2 regions of the Bacillus sp. WC2503 genome follow, and region 2 is predicted to be linked to the other one. Evidence: riboswitches for the same ligand, from Rfam matches in the RefSeq annotation. Region 2 holds a riboswitch; the other holds the start of a gene.
The links. A riboswitch is a leader RNA that binds a small molecule or an ion and turns the genes downstream of it on or off. The one in region 2 is predicted to bind FMN.
Positions count from the first base shown of each region.

Region 1: another riboswitch for FMN. It lies ahead of ribD (bifunctional diaminohydroxyphosphoribosylaminopyrimidine deaminase/5-amino-6-(5-phosphoribosylamino)uracil reductase RibD); the one in region 2 lies ahead of ACUN26_RS04155 (ECF transporter S component).

Region 1 covers NZ_JBQYMD010000001.1:3,363,723-3,369,202, forward strand. The annotation lists gene ACUN26_RS17150 (alpha/beta hydrolase) at 1-91, shown strand, start outside; gene ACUN26_RS17155 (DUF2552 family protein) at 103-348, opposite strand; gene ACUN26_RS17160 (CDGSH iron-sulfur domain-containing protein) at 601-843, shown strand; FMN riboswitch at 1,033-1,176, shown strand; gene ribD (bifunctional diaminohydroxyphosphoribosylaminopyrimidine deaminase/5-amino-6-(5-phosphoribosylamino)uracil reductase RibD) at 1,484-2,596, shown strand; gene ribE (riboflavin synthase subunit alpha) at 2,578-3,222, shown strand; gene ribBA (bifunctional 3,4-dihydroxy-2-butanone 4-phosphate synthase/GTP cyclohydrolase II) at 3,235-4,428, shown strand; gene ribH (6,7-dimethyl-8-ribityllumazine synthase) at 4,447-4,908, shown strand; gene ACUN26_RS17185 (hypothetical protein) at 4,931-5,251, opposite strand; gene bioB (biotin synthase) at 5,434-5,480, opposite strand, start outside.
Region 2 covers NZ_JBQYMD010000001.1:768,535-774,014, reverse strand. The annotation lists gene ACUN26_RS04170 (RecQ family ATP-dependent DNA helicase) at 1-1,480, opposite strand, end outside; gene ACUN26_RS04165 (helix-turn-helix domain-containing protein) at 1,470-2,531, opposite strand; gene ACUN26_RS04160 (ferredoxin) at 2,830-3,078, shown strand; gene ACUN26_RS04155 (ECF transporter S component) at 3,202-3,780, opposite strand; FMN riboswitch at 3,943-4,082, opposite strand; gene ACUN26_RS04150 (hypothetical protein) at 4,331-5,017, shown strand; gene ACUN26_RS04145 (peptidoglycan DD-metalloendopeptidase family protein) at 5,046-5,480, opposite strand, start outside.

The sequences.
Region 1 (5,480 bases), 2.6 Mb from region 2:
CTCTTATAACGAAAATAAAGAGGAGTATGAAGCAGCTCTTGATCAATTTTTGAACACATACGTAAAAGAAACAAAAAACAGGCTTGCATAAGCCTGTTTTTTTCATTGTGATAAAACGTCTGTAACTTGTTCCATGTTTTCAGAAATCCATTGCACAGCTTCATCTAGCGTTGGAAATTCTGTCGTTTGAAACGTTACCTCATCTTGAAGTAACCAAACATCCTTCGCTTCTTGTCCTACACCGGCAATCGACCAGTGCAATAAACTATATGGATGATTATCATTCAAAAATGATGCCCACGTGCGCTCATTTGCAATATTTCGTAATGTAAGTAATTGTTTATCCATCTTTCGTCACCTTACTCTAGTCAGTTATAAAAAACATTATAACACTCTCTTCTCTCCCAAAGAAAGTGCTCTTTTTATCCCGCGTTAACGGGCAGTGAGACTCCCATCTCAAAATTCAGCTGAAGCAAAGAAGTTAGGCGGGAGATTAACTGCCCGTAATCGCCCGATTGGTGAAGGCTAATAATCAGTGGAATGAACCCCCTCCACTAATTAAAGTTTCACTTTATATTGTCAAGTGCTTCCCTTGATTATATGATGAAATTAAGCGTTTGGGAAGGAGGGATAGCGTTGGCAAAAGTACAAATTAAAGTAAATGATAATGGCTCTTTTCGCGTTACAGGGGACGTGGAATTAGTCGACTCACAAGGGAATGTATTCCCAGCAAAACCAGCATTTTCTTTATGCCGTTGTGGTTTATCAAAAAATATGCCTTATTGCGATGCTTCGCATAAAGGTAAATTCGAATCTGTTGTTAGAGCACCAGAGGCAAAGTAATTTCGTATGTGACATGCACATTTTTTGTGCATGTTTTTTCTTTTAATCAAAGTCTGGATATTCCTTTTCCTAACAACATTTCTAACACTTTTGTCTCCATTTCAATCTCCATGTATTTTCACACAATTCTTCACATTCAAATATTTTTTGCTAGCCTTTTTTCTTTTTTGTGCTATAATTTGACCAAACAGCATCCTTCGGGGTCGGGTGAAATTCCCAACCGGCGGTGATGAAGTGAAAACTTCTAAGTCCGTGACCCGTTTTCAACTCGAAAACGGTGGATCTAGTGAAACTCTAGGGCCGACAGTATAGTCTGGATGGGAGAAGGATATGTTTCTAGTTTTTTATATAGTGAATACACTTTTATTTCAGTATGCATATTTTTATACATTCATTTTGAATTTATATATATGTTTAGTTTTCTATACTCATTTTTTATACTGAAATAAAAAAGAGACAACTAGCGTTTAAAAAATTCGATATTTTGCTAGGTTTTTTCCTTATGCAAAAATATCAATCATCGCTAGGTTTCTTTCCTGTACTTTCGTATTCGAACTATAATTCTAGAAATCACGTCTCCCAAACCCCAAGGATATTAAATCCTTGGGGTTTTTTGATTTTTTTAGGAGAGGTGAAGAGAATGACTGATCAAGAATATATGAGGATTGCCTTGCAATTAGCTAAGGGGACATCAGGACAAACGAGTCCGAATCCTATGGTTGGTGCTGTTGTTGTAAAAGATGGAAACATCGTCGGAATGGGCGCTCATTTATGTGCTGGTGAAGAACACGCGGAAGTTCATGCCCTTCATATGGCTGGTGAGAAAGCCAAAAACGCTACCGTCTATGTAACACTTGAGCCGTGTAGCCACTTTGGAAAAACACCACCTTGCTGTGAATTACTCATCGAAAAGGGAGTTAAGCGCATTGTCATTGCTACCCTTGATTGCAACCCGCTCGTTTCTGGTAATGGAAAAAAGAAATTAGAAGAGGCAGGAATCGAAGTAACTACGGGTGTTCTTGAAACGGAAGCAGTTTTATTAAATCGCTACTTTTTTCACTACATGAAAACGAAACGCCCATTTGTCACGATAAAGACCGCGATGAGCTTAGATGGCAAAACAGCCACTGTAACTGGTGAAAGTAAGTGGATTACTGGTGCAGAAGCACGCGCTGACGTTCACCAATATCGCCATACACATGATGCAATTCTTGTTGGAGTGAATACAGTTATAGCCGACAATCCACATTTAACAACAAGAATTCCAAATGGCGGGAAACATTCTATTCGCGTTATTTTAGATACCCATTTACGAACGCCACCATCTTCTCATGTCATAACAGATACTTTAGCACCGACATGGATTATTGTAGGTAAGGATGTAAATAAAGAGAAAATAGCTTCTTATGAATCTAAAAATATAGCGATATTCCAAATGAAAACGAAGCAAATTGAAATTCAAGATGTTTTAGATCTACTCGGTGAAAAACAAATCCTGTCTCTCTTCATCGAAGGTGGACAAACTGTTCATGCAAGTTTCTTACAAACAAACAATTTCAATGAAATTGTAACCTATATAAGCCCGAAATTAATTGGCGGGAAAGGTGCTCCTACTCTTTTTGGAGGAAACGGTTTTTCAAAATTACAAGATTCGCTTTCCTTGAAAATTCAAGAGATGAAACAAATTGGCGATGATATCAAAATTGTTGCGACTGCCCGAAATGAGGTGACGAAATGTTTACAGGAATTGTAGAAGAATTAGGAACGATCACAAACATGCAACAAAGCGGAGAAGCGATGAAATTAACGATCCATGCAAATGAAATTTTATCTGATGTCCATTTAGGTGATAGTATCGCGGTTAACGGGATTTGCTTAACTGTAACGAGCTTTACAACTACTTCATTTACAGTTGATGCAATGCCTGAAACGATGAAATCAACATCACTTCGCCTGCTTAAATCACACTCTAAAGTAAATTTAGAGCGAGCCATGGCTGCAAACGGGCGCTTTGGTGGACATTTCGTTTCAGGACATATCGATGGCATCGGGACAATTTTAACTAAAAAACAACATTACAATGCCGTCTATTACAAAATAGCAATTTCCGATGAATTGCTACGCTATTGTTTGCATAAAGGATCCGTTGCTGTTGATGGAACGAGTTTAACGATATTTGATATAGACGAATCTTCCATAACAATTTCACTCATCCCACACACAGTAAGCGAATCTGTCATCGGAGAAAAGAATGCCGGAGATATCGTAAACATTGAGTGTGACATGATTGGTAAATATATCGAACACTTTATTTCTAAACCTGTAAAACGAACGGGGTCAATGTCCGAAAGCTTTTTACAAGAAAACGGATTTCTATAAGGGGGAAACATAATGTTTCATCATATTGAAGAAGCTCTAGAAGATTTAAAACAAGGAAAAGTCGTTATCGTATGCGACGATGAAAACCGAGAAAATGAAGGCGATTTTATCGCTTTAGCAGAGTATATTACGCCAGAAACAATTAATTTTATGATTACACATGGTCGCGGCCTCGTTTGCGTACCGATTACGGAAGGGTACGCAGAGCGCCTACAATTAGAACCAATGGTATCTCATAATACAGATTCACATCATACTGCGTTTACAGTGAGCATTGATCATGTTTCTACAACAACAGGGATTAGCGCTCACGAACGTGCAACTACGATACAAGAATTGTTAAACCCTGCATCTAAAGGTGCTGATTTCAATCGACCTGGACATATCTTTCCATTAATCGCAAAAGAAGGCGGTGTCCTTCGCCGTTCAGGTCATACAGAAGCTGCTGTCGATTTAGCAAAACTTTGCGGAGCAGAACCTGCTGGAGTCATTTGCGAGATTATTAATGAGGACGGTACGATGGCACGTGTACCTGATTTACTACAGTGCGCAAAACAATTTGATATAAAAATGATTACGATAGAAGATTTAATTGTTTATCGCCGCCATCATGAAACACTTGTGACAAGAGAAGTGGAAATTACCTTACCTACAGATTTCGGTACTTTCCAAGCAATTGGCTATTCTAACTCATTAGATACGAAAGAACATATTGCGCTCATAAAAGGTGATATTTCAACAGGTGAACCGGTGCTTGTACGTGTTCATTCTGAATGTTTAACAGGAGATGTATTCGGTTCATGTCGCTGTGATTGCGGACCACAACTCCATGCAGCACTTGCTCAAATTGAGCGTGAAGGAAAAGGTGTTCTTCTTTATATGAGACAAGAAGGACGAGGCATCGGGCTTCTTAATAAGCTTCGCGCTTATAAATTGCAGGAAGAAGGATTCGATACTGTAGAAGCAAATGAAAAACTCGGCTTCCCTGCTGACCTTCGTGATTATGGTATCGGCGCTCAAATATTAAAAGATTTAGGCTTACAAAGTTTACGATTATTAACGAATAATCCAAGAAAAATTGCTGGCTTACAAGGTTACGATTTAGAAATAGTCGAGCGTGTACCGTTGCAAATGCCAACAAAAGAAGAGAATAAAACATATTTACAAACGAAAGTAAACAAATTAGGACATTTATTAAACTTATAATCAAAGGAGAGATTTATTATGGTATTCGAAGGTCATTTAGTTGGTACAGGATTAAAAGTTGGGGTTGTTGTTGGACGTTTTAATGAATTTATTACAAGTAAATTACTTGGCGGCGCTTTAGACGGATTAAAACGTCACGGCGTAGAAGAAAATGATATTGATGTCGCTTGGGTTCCTGGTGCATTTGAAATTCCTTTAATCGCTAAAAAGATGGCCAGTAGCGGAAAGTATGATGCTGTTATTACTTTAGGTACTGTAATCCGTGGAGCTACTACACATTACGATTACGTTTGTAATGAAGTAGCAAAAGGTGTTGCATCTTTATCACTACAAACTGACATCCCTGTTATTTTCGGTGTATTAACGACAGAAACAATTGAACAAGCGATTGAACGTGCAGGTACGAAAGCTGGTAATAAAGGATATGAATCAGCCGTTGCTGCCATTGAAATGGCTCACTTATCAAAACAATGGGCATAAAAAAAGAGGCTGCGGCCTCTTTTTATTTTTTCGCTTTTTTTCGTACATCTTTTATTAATTCATTCATCGTTTTTCCTTCTGTCTTTATACGAAGTGCTTGCGCTGTTCTCCATACATTCTCTCTTTTTTTCGCTTCTTCTATAATAGTAATTTCTTTTCGTACTTCCTTTAAATCTTTCCCTTCCGTTTTCAATCCAAAATGTTCAGCTTTCGTTCGAAAATGTTGTTCAATTCTTTGTTGCATCTCTTTTTGTTCAGGATTTTCAGCGGCCTTAACTGGATCAGTACTTATTGCTTTTATTAAAATTAGACAGGTCATAATCGCTAATATGTATTTGTGCATGTAAAATCCTCCAACCCAATATAAAATACATATTTACTATGTACAACTAGGGCTTGGAAAATTCGTCCGCAAAAATTCTTTTTCTCACTCAAAACCCATTCGTATTAAGTGATAATAGCCTTTTATTACATTTTATTTACAAAAAAAGCAAACTCTTTTACAAGTTTGCTTTTTCCTCTATCTTATAGTGCACATTCCTCAATCTCAAATCCTAAATCTTCAATCATAC
Region 2 (5,480 bases):
AATTATAGTCGAAATCGGATTGTTGCGCTCGTCTTTTTTTATACTCCGTTTTTGTAATACCACAATAATCGCAGCAATTTTTTAACTCTGTCTCTTTTCTATAACCGAACTGTTGAAGCACATATTCACGCCTACATCCTTTAACTTGTATCCATGACTTCATGTTTTCTAGCTCACTATATTTATTACGCAATCTTATTTCTACTTCAGCTATTAATCTGTTCATGATTTCATCTGACAAGCTCTCTAATATTAGTTTTCGCCGTTGTATGATCCCAAGCCGTTCGAGATGATAGCGGATGAAACGCCAATATTGTTCATTAAATCTTGCTGCATTATAACAAATTTCTTCTACATCTTCTATTGGTAATTCTTTCGTTTGAAACATTCTTTCTTGTAGTAAAGAAAATAAAAATTGTATTTGCGACTTACTTGGCAATTCATCTTCAATAATTGAAATTGGCAAATCGTGATCCAACGGACTACATAATAAAAAGGCTATACTCGGTTCGCCATCTCTTCCAGCTCTTCCGATTTCTTGTAAGTAGGAAGCTATATTAGTCGGATAATGGAAATGAATAATATATCTCGTATTCGACTTATTTACTCCCATACCAAAAGCACTTGTGCATATTACAATTTGCAATTGGTCATTCATAAATTGCTGCTGAATTAACATACGCTCTTCATGTTCCATACCACCATGATAAAAAGCCACACCAGTACAGCCTTTTCCTCTTAAATATTCCGTTAAACGTTCTGTCCATGCTCTACTTGAACAATATACAATCCCTGGCCCCTGTAAATACATCACATGTTCCAAAAGTGCTTCTTTCTTCTCTTCTATCGTCTCTATAAATTGCACTTCCATTGCAATATTTGGACGATCAATAGAGTATGCATGCTGCGAGACATTCTTTAAACTTAAACTCTCTGCTATATCTTGCAGTACATCCTTTGTCGCTGTCGCTGTTAATGCTAGTACCGTAGGAGATCCAATGTTCTCAATTACTACGTTTAATTTTTTATAATCCGGTCTAAAATCATACCCCCACTGCGAAATACAATGGGCCTCATCCACAACAAACATTGAAATATGAATTTTCTTCAATTCTCTTATTAATAAATCCGATTGCAACATTTCTGGAGACACAAAAATAAATTTATAAAAAGCCAATTTTTTCATCGCTTCTCTTTTTTCACTTAATGTCCGAAAACTATTAAATGCAATCACTCGATTTTTCACAACATACTTTAATTGTGTAACTTGATCTTCCATTAAAGATAATAGTGGTGATACAACAAGCACTGTTCCTCCTTGCATTAGCCCTGGGAGTTGATAGCACATAGATTTCCCTCTTCCAGTCGGAAGCATCGCTATAACATCTTTTCCTTCTAATAAGTCTGTAATAACTTCTTTTTGTCCTTGACGAAATTCAGAATATCCAAACCACTTATATAAATATTCCTCAAGTTTCATTTATACCCTCCATCCGTGCCAATACAAGACGGACTTCAAAATAAGATATCTCTTCCCCAACCGCTTGTTTCAAGACACGTAACTTACGTGTTTGTAATGTCTCAATTACTTCTTTTACTTTATCTATTTTGTCTTTCTCCATAAACATCTCAATTGAAAATTCTTTTTCTCGTAAAGCGATTTCTACAAAATGATCTTCTATCGTTGCAACCTTCAAATTCCGAATTGTTGCTATTTCTTCCAGAAAGCGTCCTTGTCTCCAAAGATTATATGTTTTTTTCGTAGATATGCTAAATAAATCAGCCTTCTCATTTGGATAAGATATAATTTCAGCTAATAACGGAAACTCACTTTCTTTATTACGAACTTCTTGAATAATGAAATGAATTGTACCCCAAAATAAAAAATACACTCGAAATACATCTTGTTTCGTAATTTCCGCTAATTGTTGCAACGTACAACCGATGCGTTTATAGCCCGTTAAGCGATATGTTACGATTGTCGCCTCTAATGGTTTATTTTTTTGTAAAAGAGTATACATCTCCTTCCACAACCTTTTAGCCAATTCACTTCTCATATATGGTATTCCAGTGAGAAAACGTTTCACCCACATCATTATTTCTGTATCTTGCTGAATTGGAATAAATTTCGTATTCACCTGTTGTAAATTCGAAATGGTTTGAACGATTAATGATAATCTCTTCCAAAACGTTTCACCTATTTCACCATAGTGTAAACCATGTAAACACGTCGGAAAAGCAAAGTCATCTTTCCATTTGTTTAATTGCATGTTACCAGCAGTCGTTACTACGTATGTATTTTCATGTATAGATTGAACTAAATCCGTTTGTACCAACTTTGCAACTTCTTGATCATAATCAGCTCTATTCAAAGATTTATAAATCCCAAACAAAAAAGAAATTTGAAACATCTTCCCATCTTGTAATGTTTGCGATGACCTCTTTCCTTTTAATAAATAATAAATAGAAGAAACGGTCCTTTCGCCATTCAATTGTTTTAAACAATACAATAAAGTATATTGTAGTTGCATTACCGCTTCCCCTTTCCAATTTAACTTAATTCTTTTTCAATATGATTACAACGTCTACTGTTACTCATTAACCTTATCATATCGGTACCATATGCTTGTACATACTCTATTGTACCAAACGAAATAACATTTACGTATTTTGAAAATCTTATGACATAATTCAAAAATAAGTTGACACTCTAATTGATAAGCATTATCATTATAATTTTATGTTGAAAAGTTTTACAAACCGTTTTACAATAAGGTTATAATTTTTATGGCGAGCTTTTCACATACATATTATCAGGAGGGAAAAAAGATGGCAAAATATACAATCGTTGATAAAGATACTTGTATCGCATGTGGTGCTTGCGGCGCTGCTGCACCAGACATTTATGACTATGATGATGAAGGTATTGCATTTGTAACATTAGATGATAACCAAGGTATCGTTGAAATTCCAGATGTATTAATTGAAGATATGATGGATGCATTCGAAGGTTGTCCAACTGACTCAATTAAAGTTGCTGACGAATCATTTGACGGCGACGCTTTAAAATTCGAATAGTCTTTTATTAACTTCAAAAAATGCCCCTCATATTGATGAGGGGCATTTTTTGTTCCCTATTTTCATTCTACTTAACAAAAAACCATTAGTAGTTTCACACTACTAATGGTTTTATTTTATATGTTATGCATTTTTCATTTTTGCAAACACCCATACTTTCAGGCGTGAGAATAATGCTACAAATACAATTGTTACTACAATTCCTTTAATTAAATTAAACGGTAAGATCGCTGTTACAACAGTCGTTCTTATAGCCTCACTAGACATAGCAGGTGCATTTAAAAACCAAGTGTAAGCTGGGAATATGATGATATAGTTTAATACACTCATAATTAGCGCCATTGTAATTGTCCCTAACATTAGTCCTGTCGTTAAACTCTTTACAGTACGATACTTTCTAAATAAGAAAGCTGCTGGTCCAATAAATAAACATCCTGCAATAAAGTTTGCAATTTCTCCAACTGGCACTCCTACTAAACTACCTTGAATCCCGTAATGTAAAATATTCTTTATTCCCTCTACAATTATCCCCGCAATTGGTCCAAAAATAATTGCAGCAATTAGAGCTGGCACATCACTAAAATCAATTTTTAAAAATGGCGGAAGCCCTGGGAACGGGAAATCCAACATCATTAGTAAATATGCAATACTACTTAGCATTGCTATACTCACCATCTTTACTACACTGTTTTTTTGTTTCATCGTTCTCTCTCCTTTTCCATCGATCATCTCATGGAAAGTGGAAAGGTTCTGCTATGCCTATTTTTTCATAGAATGAAAAAACCCTTTGTGTTTTACACAAAGGGAGAATTTAAGGCACATCAAACAGACGTTCAAATTCCTATCTTTTTTGAACGCTTGAACCTCCATCTTCTCCCATCCAGACTATACTGTCGGCTTTGGAATCACACCAAATCCTGCCTTAACGGCTCGCGGGCTTAGAACGAAATCATAAATAGTTCATCACCGCCGGTCGGGATTTTCACCCTGCCCCGAAGATAGACCGATATTCTATTTTCCCCTTCATTATACAACAACCTAATAACATTGTGAACTAAAAAATTGTAACTTATTTAAAATTAGTTATTTATTTTTTATAACCCATTAATAATTGCAAAATATTTTACAATACACCCCATATTTTTTATTATTAGGCATTTCTCTTTTGAATTCCCTAGTCATATATAATGAAAAGTGATAAGATGTTGAATTGTTAAGATAAGAACATTTTCTGAGTTATGGAGGAAATGTCATGAAGAAAGATAAAAGACACTCTATTCGAGAAGCAATGAAAAAAAACTTAAGAAAAGAATACTTTTACTTAAAAAAAGAATTACTTTTCTACTGTCCAATTGATTTAGGCACATTCTCAAGCGAGACATACTATGCTGCTTTCGATGAAGATGGCATCAGTATTTATCAGTATGATAAAAAAACAGAAAGTAAATTAAAATTGTGCGAGCGTCATCCATGGAAGAGTTGGAATAAAGTGAAGGTTGATCACTATTTGACAACTTCTCAATTTATTTTTCAAGGTGAGCGTAACTGGATATTATCCCTTTTCCAAAAAGGAAAAGAAGCTCAAAAAATTATCGAAGAGCATACATCTTTACAAACAGAAGTTGTTTCTCGCTCTTTCTTAAAAAAACTTCCTGGTTTTCGTTCTAATACACCGTTGAATAAATACATCGGCAGCATTTGTTACACTGCACTTATTGCATTTTTATTAAAATGGATGATTCCATTTCAAGCACCACAAATCGCCCTGTACTCTCTTTCGATTGGTTGTATGCTTCTTGGCTTACTTTGTTTGACAATCGGTTTAATTGAACCGACTATTGTACTGTTTCGAACAAAAGAAAAAACAAGAACAAAAGTTTTTTACTTATATAGCTACTTAGCTATTTCTGGATTTATATGTGTCTTTATTTTTTGGTAAAAGAAGAGCTAGTTAAACTAGCTCTTCTTTACTTTACGTATAATTGTTGATTTGGATAAATTCGCTCTTGCTGCAATCCATTTTTTGCTTTTATTTCCTTAAGTGTCATACTAAATTTCCGTGCAATATTAACTAAAGTATCCCCTTTTTGTACGACATATAATGAGGAAGAAACAACTTCATTTCTTTGTTCATTTAAAACAAGTAATGGATTCATCGCATTCTTTTTCGCCATCGTCCATCTTCCTTGATGAAGTTCTAAATGTAAATGTGCACCTCGTGATTCTCCTGTGTTTCCTACTTCTCCAATTATTTCTCCTTTTGAAATATAATCCCCTTGAACTACGTGTCTCTTATTTAAATGTGCATACACAGCCTCATATTCTCCATGTTTAATAAATACAACGTTCCCATAACTATTTGAATAATAAGACTTTGTCACCTTGCCATCTTGAATAGCTGC